DNA from 4 places in the Streptomyces sp. NPDC059875 genome. Region 4 is predicted to be linked to each of the others. Evidence: riboswitches for the same ligand, from Rfam matches in the RefSeq annotation. Region 4 holds a riboswitch; each other region holds the start of a gene.
What was found. Region 4 has a riboswitch for cobalamin ahead of ACFV9D_RS26175 (cobalamin biosynthesis protein). Riboswitches for the same ligand answer to the same signal wherever they lie in the genome.
Positions count from the first base shown of each region.

Region 1: it holds a riboswitch for cobalamin, as region 4 does, so the genes downstream of both, metE (5-methyltetrahydropteroyltriglutamate--homocysteine S-methyltransferase) here and ACFV9D_RS26175 (cobalamin biosynthesis protein) in region 4, are expected to answer to the same signal.
Region 2: it holds a riboswitch for cobalamin, as region 4 does, so the genes downstream of both, ACFV9D_RS02285 (ribonucleoside-diphosphate reductase subunit alpha) here and ACFV9D_RS26175 (cobalamin biosynthesis protein) in region 4, are expected to answer to the same signal.
Region 3: it holds a riboswitch for cobalamin, as region 4 does, so the genes downstream of both, ACFV9D_RS04845 (ABC transporter substrate-binding protein) here and ACFV9D_RS26175 (cobalamin biosynthesis protein) in region 4, are expected to answer to the same signal.

Region 1 covers NZ_JBHWJZ010000001.1:22,449-25,467, forward strand. The annotation lists gene ACFV9D_RS00085 (LacI family DNA-binding transcriptional regulator) at 1-649, opposite strand, end outside; gene ACFV9D_RS00090 (SRPBCC family protein) at 959-1,405, shown strand; cobalamin riboswitch at 1,596-1,816, shown strand; gene metE (5-methyltetrahydropteroyltriglutamate--homocysteine S-methyltransferase) at 1,979-3,019, shown strand, end outside.
Region 2 covers NZ_JBHWJZ010000002.1:73,236-76,254, reverse strand. The annotation lists gene mctP (monocarboxylate uptake permease MctP) at 1-909, shown strand, start outside; gene ACFV9D_RS02290 (GNAT family N-acetyltransferase) at 993-1,496, shown strand; cobalamin riboswitch at 1,541-1,673, shown strand; gene ACFV9D_RS02285 (ribonucleoside-diphosphate reductase subunit alpha) at 1,800-3,019, shown strand, end outside.
Region 3 covers NZ_JBHWJZ010000003.1:191,256-194,274, reverse strand. The annotation lists gene ACFV9D_RS04850 (FecCD family ABC transporter permease) at 1-361, opposite strand, end outside; gene ACFV9D_RS04845 (ABC transporter substrate-binding protein) at 358-1,416, opposite strand; cobalamin riboswitch at 1,428-1,625, opposite strand; gene ACFV9D_RS04840 (glyceraldehyde-3-phosphate dehydrogenase) at 1,735-3,019, opposite strand, start outside.
Region 4 covers NZ_JBHWJZ010000023.1:105,011-108,029, forward strand. The annotation lists gene ACFV9D_RS26175 (cobalamin biosynthesis protein) at 1-827, opposite strand, end outside; cobalamin riboswitch at 860-1,004, opposite strand; gene ACFV9D_RS26180 (hypothetical protein) at 1,125-1,346, opposite strand; gene ACFV9D_RS26185 (anion permease) at 1,359-2,615, opposite strand; gene ACFV9D_RS26190 (alpha/beta hydrolase) at 3,008-3,019, shown strand, end outside.

The sequences.
Region 1 (3,019 bases), on a different contig from region 4:
GCAGTCCGGCTTCCGCCAGGGCGTGATGCGCGCCGGTGCGGCGGTCCTGGACCTGGAGCAGGTGGGGCGGTCCGCTGACGTAGGCGATCGAGCGGTGACCGAGGGAGAGCAGATGGCGGACGGCCATCGCGCCGCCCGCGACGTCGTCCACGGAGACCGAGCACTCCGCCTCGCCGCCGGCCACCCGGTCCACGAGCACGAAGGGGATGCCGTGCCGCCGGAACTCCCGAAGGTTGCTCCCACTGGGGTCGGCGGGGGTCACCAGGACGCCGTGCACCCGCTGCTCGGCGAAGAGGGAGAGGTACTCGGCCTCGGCGGCGGGGCTCTGGTCGCTGTTGCAGACCATCACACTCAGTCCGGCCGCGCGGGCGGTCCGCTCGGCGCCCTTGGCCAGGTCGACGAAGAAGGGGTTGCCCATGTCGAGGACGAGGAGGGCGAGGATCCGGCTCCGGCCGGCCCGCAGCTGGCGAGCGGACTCGCTTCGGATGTATCCGAGCCGCGCGATGACGTCCCGCACATGGCGGCGCGTGCGCTCGGAGACGAGATCGGGCCGGTTGATCACATTGGAGACCGTGCCGACCGAGACCCCCGCCTCCCGGGCCACGTCCTTGATGCCGGCTCCCCGCCCCGTGCGTGTCGTGCGACTCACCTGGCGCGCTCTCCGTCCCGATCGTCGGCCCCGACCGTCCGCTGCACTCGCTTCACTCGCTACCGATTGGATCGTATCAACGCCGGTTGGGAGCAACACCCTGGGCTGTGTGCGGTCGTGACTCGATCCACAGGTCGCAACACCCCCCAGGTCCCTAAAACGATTCATGCATTCGGCCCCGGGCCGGTGGCCGTAGGGGATTCGCCGCCCATGCCCGGAGCACTCCGTTCGGACCTGTCGGACTGCGCGGGCGGACGGACGGTACAAGGCTGGAGGCCAAGCCCATCCTCCCGAAGGAGCGTGATCGGCGTGGCCCGGAACCGCCGTCTGATCCTGAGCTCGCCGTCCGAGGTCTGGCGCCTGCTGTCCGAAGGCAAACGCTACGGGGAGTGGGTGACGGGCACCCAGCAGGTCCTCGCCGCGGACCCGCACTGGCCGGAGGTGGGCGCACGACTGAAGGTACGCGTCGGTGCCGGCCCCTTGACCCTCGACGACACCTGCGTCGTCCGCGTCTGCGAACCGGAGCGGCGCCTGGAGCTGGAAGCGAAGGCGGATCCCTTCGGGGCGGCACGCATCGCCATGAAGCTGATGCCCTGGGGCGAGAACACCCTCTTCACCCTTGACTGGCATCCTCTCCGGGGCCCCGGCACCCGGATGCACGGTCTCCCCGTGGACTACATCGTCGCCGTCCGCAACGGCATGATGCTGACGAAGCTGGCCGAGATCGCGGTACGCGAACACTCCGCGAAGGTGTGAGCACTCACGTAGCGTCCCCCACCGGTACGGCACGAAGGTGCTGCTGCTCTCGTCCACGGCGAGCGCTCGACCGAGCGGCGGGACCGCGCGCCGAGAGCATTCCAGCGCGGAGCCGCTCCGAGTCCGGGGCGTGTCTCACCTCACCATCCGAATCGTGAACATCACCCGCCCCAGCGCCGAGTGGCCCCCTACGCTGGCCGGTGCAGCTGGTTCGCCCCGTCCGCCAGGCGGGATGCGTCGTAAGAGGGAACCCGGTGGGAATCCGGGACTGCCCCGCAGCGGTGAGCGGGAACGACCGCCGTCATACGCACTGGATCCGGTACGGGTCTGGGAAGCGACGGCCACTAGGTGTCCACCCTTGGGTGGACGTGCCCGCGAGTCCGAAGACCTGCCCGTTGCCCGCGTGCGAACGACTCGTGCGCGGACATTCCGGTGACCTCGTGGGCGGGTCGGCGTACATACCAGGCGGGGACCGGCGCCCATGGCGCGCGAGGTCGATCGTCCGGTACGTCCCCTTCGCGCTCTCGTCCCGTCTCCGGGATCTCAGGGATTCATCTCGCGAAGGAGATCTCCGTGACCACCAAACCCGCAGCAGCGGCAGCACGGGCCACCGTGTACGGCTACCCCCGGCAGGGACAGAACCGGGAGCTGAAGAAGGCGATCGAGGGTTTCTGGAAGGGCCGCGTCACCGCCGACGCCCTCCGGGCCACCGCCGCCGAACTGCGCCGGGCCGCCTGGCAGCAGCTCGCCGGGGCCGGCATCGACGAAGTCCCGACCGGTGACTTCTCCTACTACGACCACGTACTGGACACGACCGTGATGGTCGGCGCGGTCCCCGAACGCCACCGGGAGGCCGTCGCCGCCGATCCTTCCCCGAGCTCTCGACTTCGCTCGAGCAGGGGATGCCCCATGGACGTGTACTTCGCGATGGCGCGCGGCACGCAGGACGTCGCCCCGCTCGAGATGACCAAGTGGTTCGACACCAACTACCACTACCTGGTGCCCGAACTGGGCCCTGACACCGTGTTCCGGGCGGACTCCACCAAGCAGGTCGCCGAGCTGAAGGAAGCCCTCGCCCTGGGGCTGACGGCCCGTCCCGTCCTGGTCGGCCCGGTCACCTACCTGCTCCTGGCCAAGCCCGCGCCCGGCGTGGCCACGGACTTCGACCCGCTGACGCTGCTCGACCGGCTGCTTCCGGTGTACGCCGAGGTCCTCGCCGACCTGCGTGCCGCCGGCGCCCGGTGGGTACAGCTCGACGAGCCCTCCCTGGTGCAGGACCACACCCCGGCCGAGCTGAACGCCGCCACGCGCGCGTACCGTGAACTCGGCACCCTCACGGACCGGCCGAAGCTGCTGATCGCTTCCTACTTCGGCCGCCTGGGCAAGGCCCTGCCCGTCCTGGCCAAGGCTCCGGTCGAGGGACTCGCGATCGACTTCACGGAGTCCGCCGCGGCCAATCTGGACGCCCTCGCCGCCGTCGGCGGTCTGCCCGGCAAACGTCTGGTCGCCGGGGTGGTCAACGGCCGCAACATCTGGGTCGACGACCTGACGAAGTCCCTCGCCACCCTCGGGACCCTGCTCGGCCTCGCCGACCGGGTCGACGTGTCGGCCTCC
Region 2 (3,019 bases), on a different contig from region 4:
GCGACCGACAAGCCGCGCGGCGCGCTGGTGCCGGGCGAGATGGGCCAGTGGGGTTATGCGACGCTCGCGCTCGGCTCGGCGCTGGCGCTCTTCATGTACCCGCACTCGATCACGGCGACGCTCTCCTCGCGCAGCCGTGACGTGATCCGCCGCAACACCACGATCCTGCCGCTGTACTCGCTGATGCTGGGCCTGCTGGCGCTGCTCGGCTTCATGGCGATCGCCGCCGGCGTGAAGGTGACCAACGGCCAGCTCGCGATCCCGCAGCTGTTCGAGAACATGTTCCCGGACTGGTTCGCGGGCGTGGCCTTCGCCGCCATCGGCATCGGCGCGCTGGTGCCCGCCGCGATCATGTCGATCGCCGCCGCCAACCTCTTCACCCGCAACATCTACAAGGACTTCCTGAAGCCGGACGCCACTCCGGAGCAGGAGACCAAGGTGTCCAAGCTGGTGTCGCTCCTGGTGAAGGTCGGCGCGCTCGCCTTCGTCCTCACCATGGACAAGACGGTCGCGATCAACTTCCAGCTGCTCGGCGGCATCTGGATCCTGCAGACCCTCCCGGCGCTGGTCGGCGGTCTGTTCACCCGCTGGTTCCACCGCTGGGCGCTGCTCGCCGGCTGGGCCGTCGGCATGGTCTACGGCACGGCGGCGGCGTACGGCGTGGCCAGCCCGACCCAGAAGCACTTCGGCGGCTCGTCCGCCGAGATCCCGGGCATCGGCGAGATCGGCTACATCGGCCTCACCGCCTTCGTCATCAACGTGGTCGTCACCGTCGTCCTGACCTTCGTCCTGAAGGCCGTGAAGGCGCCGGACGGTGTGGACGAGACCTCGCCGTCGGACTACACGGCGGACGCGGGCGACGCGGGAGTCCGGACCGAGCTGCCGAAGGTCGGCGCCGGCTCGCACTGACGCCGAGGAGCACAGCGCGGGGCCCGGGATTCCGAACGGAAATCCCGGGCCCTTCGCCGTACCCCTGGGGCAGACTGCGCCGCATGGACTTCACCATCAGGACGGTACGACCCGAGGAGTACGAGGCCCTCGGCGACCTCACCGCACGCGCCTATCTGGACGACGGACACCTCGACTTCGGCGAGGACGACGACTATCTGCATCTGCTGCGGGACGTGGCCCGGCGGGTCGCCGAGGCGGAGGTGCTGGTGGCGGTGGACCGCGCCGGCACCGTGCTCGGCGGGGTCACCTTCGCCCTGGGCGACGAGGAGTGGGCCGACATCGCGCGCGAGGGCGAGGCCGAGTTCCGGATGCTCGCCGTGGCGAAGGACGCGCGGGGGCGGGGCGTCGGCGAGGCGCTCGTACGGGCCTGTGTGGAGCAGGCGCGGGAGATCGAGGGGTGCCGGCGCATGGTGCTGTCGACCCAGCCCCGCATGGCCTCGGCGCACCGGATCTACGAGCGGATGGGCTTCGTCCGCACCCCCGAAAGGGACTGGAAGCCGATTCCGGACATGGATCCGCTACTCACCTACAGCATGGAACTCTGAACCCAACGACACAACATGTGGGGGGTGCTTCGAGGAGCGCCCCCCACATGTATGCTCGTGCTCGCTGTCCTTGCAGGGGAATCCGGTGGAAATCCGGAACTGTCCCGCAACGGTGTGGTTTCGGCGTGCTTGTGCGCCGGCCGAGTCCGAAGACCTGCGGACAGCGCACCCGGTCCGTCCGTTCCGGGTGCCACAGACGTCCGGGCCTCGCGGAGTGGGCCGTGGCGCGGCGCACCCCTGCGTACGGGTGCCCGCTGCCCGCCTCCCCCGCCGGCCCCGAGCCGAGCGAGGGAGAGCCCCCACGTGACCATCGCGCCCGCCGATCCGGCCGCAGCGATCGAGAGCGACGGTAACGAGAGCGACGGACCCGGGACCGTGCTTCTGCGGACCCTGACCGACCTCACCGCCGACCTCACCGACACCGACCCCGGCAAGGTCGCCGCGGCGGCGCTCCGCGGCCGCAACGCCGGTTCGGACGAGGCCGAGCTGCGCGAGCTGGCCACCGAGGCGGCCGCCGGTCTGATCGCCGAGGACCCCGCGTACTCCCGGCTCGCCGCCCGGCTCCTGACGATCACCATCGCCGACGAGGCGGCCGACCAGGGCGCGGTGTGCTTCTCCGCCTCGGTCGCCGTGGGCCACCACGAGGGCCTGATCGCCGACCGCACGGCCGAGTTCGTCGCCCTGCACGCCGACCGGCTCGACTCGCTGATCGACGCCGCGGGCGACGACCGCTTCGGCTACTTCGGTCTGCGCACCCTCTACTCGCGCTATCTGCTGCGCCACCCGATCACCCGCAAGGTGATCGAGACCCCGCAGCACTTCATGCTGCGCGTCGCCTGCGGCCTCGCCGAGGACGACAGCGTGCGCGCGCTGGACGAGGTCGCGGCGCTGTACGGGCTGATGAGCCGGCTCGACTACCTGCCCTCCTCCCCCACGCTCTTCAACTCCGGCACCCGCCACCCGCAGATGTCGTCCTGCTACCTGCTGGACTCCCCGCTCGACGAGCTGGACTCGATCTACGACCGCTACCACCAGGTCGCGCGCCTGTCGAAGCACGCCGGCGGCATCGGGCTCTCGTACTCCCGTATCCGCGCCCGCGGTTCCCTGATCCGGGGCACCAACGGGCACTCCAACGGCATCGTGCCGTTCCTGAAGACCCTGGACGCCTCGGTGGCGGCCGTGAACCAGGGCGGCCGGCGCAAGGGCGCGGCCGCGGTCTACCTGGAGACCTGGCACGCGGACATCGAGGAGTTCCTGGAGCTGCGCGACAACACCGGTGAGGACGCCCGGCGTACGCACAACCTGAACCTCGCGCACTGGATCCCGGACGAGTTCATGCGCCGGGTCAACGCCGACGCCGAGTGGTCGCTGTTCTCCCCGGCCGACGTGCCCGAGCTGGTCGACCTGTGGGGCGAGGAGTTCGACGCCGCGTACCGCAAGGCGGAGGCTGCCGGCCTGGCCCGCAAGAGCATGCCGGCCCGTGACCTGTACGGCCGGATGATGCGGACGCTGGCCCAGACCGG
Region 3 (3,019 bases), on a different contig from region 4:
ACAGCGCTCCCCCGCCGACGCCGAGGACGACCACCACGACCGCTCCGGTCGAAGCGCCGGAGGAGACGCCGAGGACGAAGGGGTCGGCGAGCGGATTGCGCAGTAGGGACTGCATGACCGCTCCGCAGACGGCGAGGCCTGCCCCGCATACGGCGGCGAGGAGGGTACGGGGCAGTCGCAGGTTCCAGATGATGCCGTCCCGGATCGGGCCGATCCCGGAGGGGGCGCCGCCGAGATGGGAGGCGACGACGGACCCCGCGTCGCCGACGCCCATGTCCGCCGGTCCGATGGTGATCGCCACGGCCAGCGAGAGGAGGAGCGCCGCGCATCCGGCCGTGATGCGCAGCAGGGCGGCGGTCACTTCGTGAGGCCGTGCGCGCGCAGGGCGGCGGCGACCTGTTCGATGCCCTCGACGGTGCGGATGGTCGGGTTCATGGCCTGACCGCTGAGGAGCACGTACCGCTTGTGGCGTACGGCGTCCATGTTCTTCGTGACCGGGTCGGACTCCAGGAACTCGATCTTCTTCGCGGCGCTCTCCCCGGACTGCGCCTTGCGCGTGAGGTCGCCGATCACCAGCAGGTCGGGGTTGCGGTCGGCGACCGACTCCCAGCCGATCTGTGGCCATTCCTCGGTGGTGTCGTCGAAGACGTTCTTCGTTCCGGTCTCCCGGGTGATGACGCCGGGTGCTCCGCAACAGCCCGCCATGTAGGGGGACTTGGCGTCGGAGAACCAGTAGAGGACGCTGACGTCGGCGGCGCGGAGACCGTCGGTGGCCTTCGTCACCCGGCCCTTGAGCCGGGTGATCAGCTGTTCGCCGCGCTCCTCGACACCGAACACCCGGGCCAGGTCGCGGACTTCACCGTAAACGGCGTCCATGGCCAGCGGTGTGGTGCGCTTGCCGTCGCCACCATCGCTGTTGTCCTTGCCCACGCAGTCGGACGGGGAGAGGTAGGTGGGGACGCCGAGCTTCTCGAACTGCTCGCGGGTGGCGACCCCGCCCTTGCCGAGCGTGGAGCCGAACGAGGCGGCGACGAAGTCGGGTTCGGCGTCCAGCACCTTCTCGAAGGAGGGGTTGTTCTCCGCCAGCCTCGGGACTCCGGAGGCGGCCTTCTCCAGGCCCTTCATCACCGGGTCGGTCCAGGTCGCGGTCCCCACCATCCGGTCGCCGAGACCGAGGGACAGCATGATCTCGGTGGTGCCCTGGTTCAGGGACACGGCCCGGCGCGGCCCGCCGGGCGGGATCTCCACGGTGCGGCCGCAGTTCTCGAGCGTCCGCGCGGAGGCGGACGGTGCGGACCCGGCCTCGTCGGCGGGGCCGGCGCAGCCGGTGAGGAGCAGGGCCCCGGACGCGAGCAGCGCGAAGGGAAGGGGGGTACGGGCGAATGGCACGGCTCGTCCTCGGCGTCGAGGGCCCATGCGCGGGGCCCGTCTCGTACGGAACCGCCAGCAGGTCTTCGGACTCGGGGTCATCCGGACGGGGCGCCTTCCCGGACCGGTTCCCCGGTCCAGTGGCTTCGTGCCCCGCCCGTCGCCCTCACCGCTGCGCGTCAGCTCCGGATTCGCACCGGATTCCCTGACTCGCGTGCGTCACGCACGTGAGTTCGACTGGCTACCGCAAGCTACCAGAACGCCGACGGGGCGGCGGTGGGAGGGTGCGCGAGCCCTTTCGGGATCTGCCGCACCACTCCACCGCCGCCCCGTTCACCGGGGCCCGGACGTGCCGGACCGCCGAGGTCAGACCACGGGCACCGGGTAGGTCGGGTACTCGACCCCGGACACGTGCTGGACGACGCGGATGACCTGGCAGGAGTAGCCGAACTCGTTGTCGTACCAGAGGTAGAGGATCGCGTTGTCACCGTCGACCTTGGTGGCGCCGGCGTCGACGATCGACGCGTGGCGCGAGCCGACGAAGTCCATCGAGACGGCGTCGGGGGCGGTGGTGAAGTCGATCTGGCGCTTGAGCGGCGAGTGCAGCGAGACGTCGCGGAGGTAGTCGAGGACATCCTCGCGGGTGGTCTCGCGACCCAGGCGCAGGCTGAGGATGGCGATCGAGACGTCCGGGACGGGGACGCGGATCGAGCTGCCGGTGATCGGCGCCTTGAGGTCGGGCAGCGCCTTGGCGACGGCCGACGCGGCTCCGGTCTCGGTGATGACCATGTTGAGCGGCGCGGAACGGCCGCGACGGTCGGCCTTGTGGTAGTTGTCCAGCAGGTTCTGGTCGTTGGTGAACGAGTGGACGGTCTCCACGTGGCCGCGCAGGACGCCGTACTCGTCGGCCATCGCCTTCAGCGGCGGGACGATCGCGTTGGTGGTGCAGGAGGCGCAGGACAGGATCTGCTCGTCCGGCTTGATCGTGTCGTGGTTGACGCCGTGGACGATGTTCGGGACGTCGCCCTTGCCCGGAGCGGTCAGGACGACCTTGTCGATACCGGGGCGCAGGTGCTTCGACAGGCCCTCGCGGTCCCGCCACTTGCCCGTGTTGTCGATGAGGATGGCGTCCTTGATGCCGTACGCCGTGTAGTCGACCTCGGAGGGGTCGTTGGCGTAGATCACCTTGATGGTGTTGCCGTTGGCGACGATCGTGCTCGTCGCCTCGTCCACCGTGATGGTGCCCTGGAACTGACCGTGGATGGAGTCGCGGCGCAGCAGCGAGGCGCGCTTGACCAGGTCCTGGTCGCCACCGCCGCGGACCACGATGGCGCGCAGGCGCAGGCCGTTGCCGGAGCCGGCCTTCTCGATGAGCAGGCGGGCGACGAGGCGGCCGATGCGGCCGAAGCCGTAGAGGACGACGTCGCGGCCCTCGCCGCGCTCGATCTTGTTGGCACCGGTGGCGCCGGCGACGGCCGCGGCGGTGAACTCCTCCACCGACTGACCGTGGTCGTCGTTCTTGTACGTCGCGGCGAGCATGCCGATGTCGATCTGCGAGGGACCCAGGTCCAGCGCGGCGAGCGCCTGCAGGAAGGGCATCGTCTCGGTGACGGACAGTTCCTCACCGGCGATCTGCCGGGCGAACCGGTGG
Region 4 (3,019 bases):
TTGAGCACGGGCCGGTGCTCGACCCGTCCGCCGTACGACAGCGTGCCCCCGAGCCGTACGCCGAGCGCCCCCGCGAAGGAGGCCTCCACCGGACCGGCGTTGGGGCTGGGGTGCTGGGCCGCGTCCTGCCGCCAGGCCCGCGCCGCCCCCCGCGGGTCGCCGCCCGCCACCGTCACGAGCGCGGCGGTCAGCCGGGCGCCCGGCCAGCCGACGACGTCGTCGAGCCGGGCCGAGGCCCAGCCGAAGCGCCGGTACGTGGGGGACTTGTGGCCGACCATGGCGTCCAGCGTGTTCACGGCCCGGAAGCCGACCAGGCCCGGAACCCCCGCGACCGCGCCCCAGACCAGGGCACCCACGACGGCGTCGGACGTGTTCTCGGCGACGGACTCCACCACCGCGCGGGCCATCGCCGGACCGTCCAGGGCCTGCGGATCACGCCCCACCAGATGCGGCAGCCGCTCGCGGGCCACCTCCAGGTCTCCGGCGGCCAGGGCCCCGCCGATGGCGCGCGCCTCCCGGCCCAGGGTCGTACCGCCGACGACGGCCCAGACGGAGGCGGCGGTCAGGGCGACCGCGGCGCGGGGGTGGTCGCGTACGGTACGGGCGGCCAGCGCCGCGACCGCCGTGGCACCGCCGGCGCAGACGGCGGTGTGCAGCGCGCCCCACCCTCGGTGGTCGCGCCGGAGTAGCTTCTCGACGGAGCCGGCGGCCCGCCCGAACGCGGCGACCGGATGGCCGCGGCGGGGGTCGCCGACGATCAGGTCCGCGGCCAGACCGGCGGCGGCGCCGTACGCGAATACACCTGTGGCTGCACTGCGGCCGGGCATGGCGCTGTGTCCTCACTCAGGGTCCGCGCCCTGGCTCGACGTGACCGGCGGTGAGAGTTCCTGGCTCCCGGGGATCGACTCCCCGGTCACAGTGGCGGGACCGCGCCGGATTCGCACCGGACTTCCTCTACTGCCGCCGTAATGGCCCCGGAAGTCCACCACGCTGTGCGAACACCCGTCAACTCACCTTTGACCTGCGGCGGGACAGTGTGCGAAGCCCCACACGGACCCGCGGACACGACGACGGGCGGGCCGCACCCGAAGGTGCGACCCGCCCGGTCGACGATGCGTGTCCCGTCAGGCCACGATGAGATAGATCCCGTACGCGACGGCCGCCGCGCACAGCGCGAAGGCCGCGTACGCGCCGGTGCGAGCCAGGGTGGCCGAGCCTCCCTGGGAGGCGGCCTGCTCCTGCTTGGAGAGGCCGACGATGCCGAGGGTGAAGAGGCCCACGAGGGCGACGGTCGCCACGAGGCTGACTCCGAAGACGGAGCCGAGAGCTGCCCAGTCGATCTTCATGTCGTTCGTTCCTTACACCGCGGCCGAGGCTGCGGGGGCTGCCGGGTCCGCGGGGGCCGGCGAGGGGATGGTGGTCTTCAGGTCCTCGTCCGCGACGGCGGCGACGGAACCGGCCGGCGGCGGGGTGACGGCCGCGATGGCGGTGGTCACGACGCCCGCGGGCTCGGTCTCGACGTCGTTGACGTTGGTGTGGTCGACCACCTGGCGGCGGGAGACGACCCAGATGGCGACGCAGGAGGCGACCAGGAAGGCCGCGACGGCGTAGACGCCCCAGTCGCCCTGGCTGGCGACGTACTCGGCGCCGGCCCCGACCAGGCCGGCGGCCGGCAGGGTCAGGCCCCAGGCGACGAACATCCGGGTGGCGGTCGACCAGCGGACGACACCGCCCTTGCGGCCCAGGCCCGCGCCCATGACGGCGCCGGAGCAGGAGTGCGTGGTCGAGAGGGAGAAGCCGAGGCTGGAGGAGGCCAGGATGACCGTGGCCGCGCTGGTCTGGGCGGCGAAGCCCTGCTGCGGCTGGAGGTCGGTGAGGCCCTTGCCCATCGTGCGGATGATGCGCCAGCCGCCGAGGTAGGTGCCGAGCGCGATCGCCGTACCGGCGGAGACGATGACCCAGACCGGCGGGTTGGAGCCGGGGGCGATGATGCCGCCGGCGACCAGGGCGAGGGTGATGATGCCCATGGTCTTCTGGGCGTCGTTGGTGCCGTGGGCGAGCGAGACGAGACCGGCGGAGGCGATCTGACCGGCCCGGTAGCCCTTGTCGGTCGTCTTCTTGTCGGCCTTCTTGTCGAGGCGGTACGTCAGGCGGGCGGCGAACATCGCGGCCAGACCGGCGACCAGGGGGGCGGCGACCGCCGGGATGAGCACCTTGCTGACGACGGTCCCGCCGTTGACGCCGCTGACGCCGATGGAGGCGATGGTCGCGCCGATGAGGCCGCCCATCAGGGCGTGGGAGGAGCTGGACGGCAGGCCGACCAGCCAGGTCACCAGGTTCCAGAGGATCGCGCCGACGAGCGCGGCGAGGATGACCTCGGGTTGAATGCCCTCCTCGTTGACGAGTCCCTTGGAGATCGTCTTGGCAACCTCCACCGACAGGAACGCGCCGACCAGGTTCAGCACGGCGGACATGGCCACCGCCGTCTTGGGCTTGAGGGCACCGGTCGAGATGGTCGTCGCCATCGCGTTGGCGGTGTCGTGGAAACCGTTCGTGAAATCGAACACGAGAGCTGTCACGACCACAATCGCGAGCAGCAGCGTGATGTGTTCCATTTACCCAGGCAATCGTTTGACGTCAGTGGCTGGACGAACGTAGGCAACCTGAGTGAACGGAAGGTGAACTGGGTCGGGCTGCATGGTGTCTCTATCCGGCGTCCGGACATTCCGCTTAGCGTCCCGGGGCAGGTTCTGTCCACGATGCGGTCACCCCGCAACCATGGGTAAGCCGTGCTGTTGCGGGACAGAAGCGACTTCCTCCACTTGCGTCGCTCTCGTCGCATGTCACCCCCTGGACACCCCCGGGCCCGTGTCAGCCGACCGAGGGACCCGCCGAGGAGATCCATGTCACTCCCGAGTGGCCCCGTGCGGGTCCGGTCCCGTGCGGGTTCGGCCCCGTGCGGGTCTGTCCGGTGGCAGCCCGCTCCCGCCCTGCCGACACTGGGACCGTGCGCCCGGCT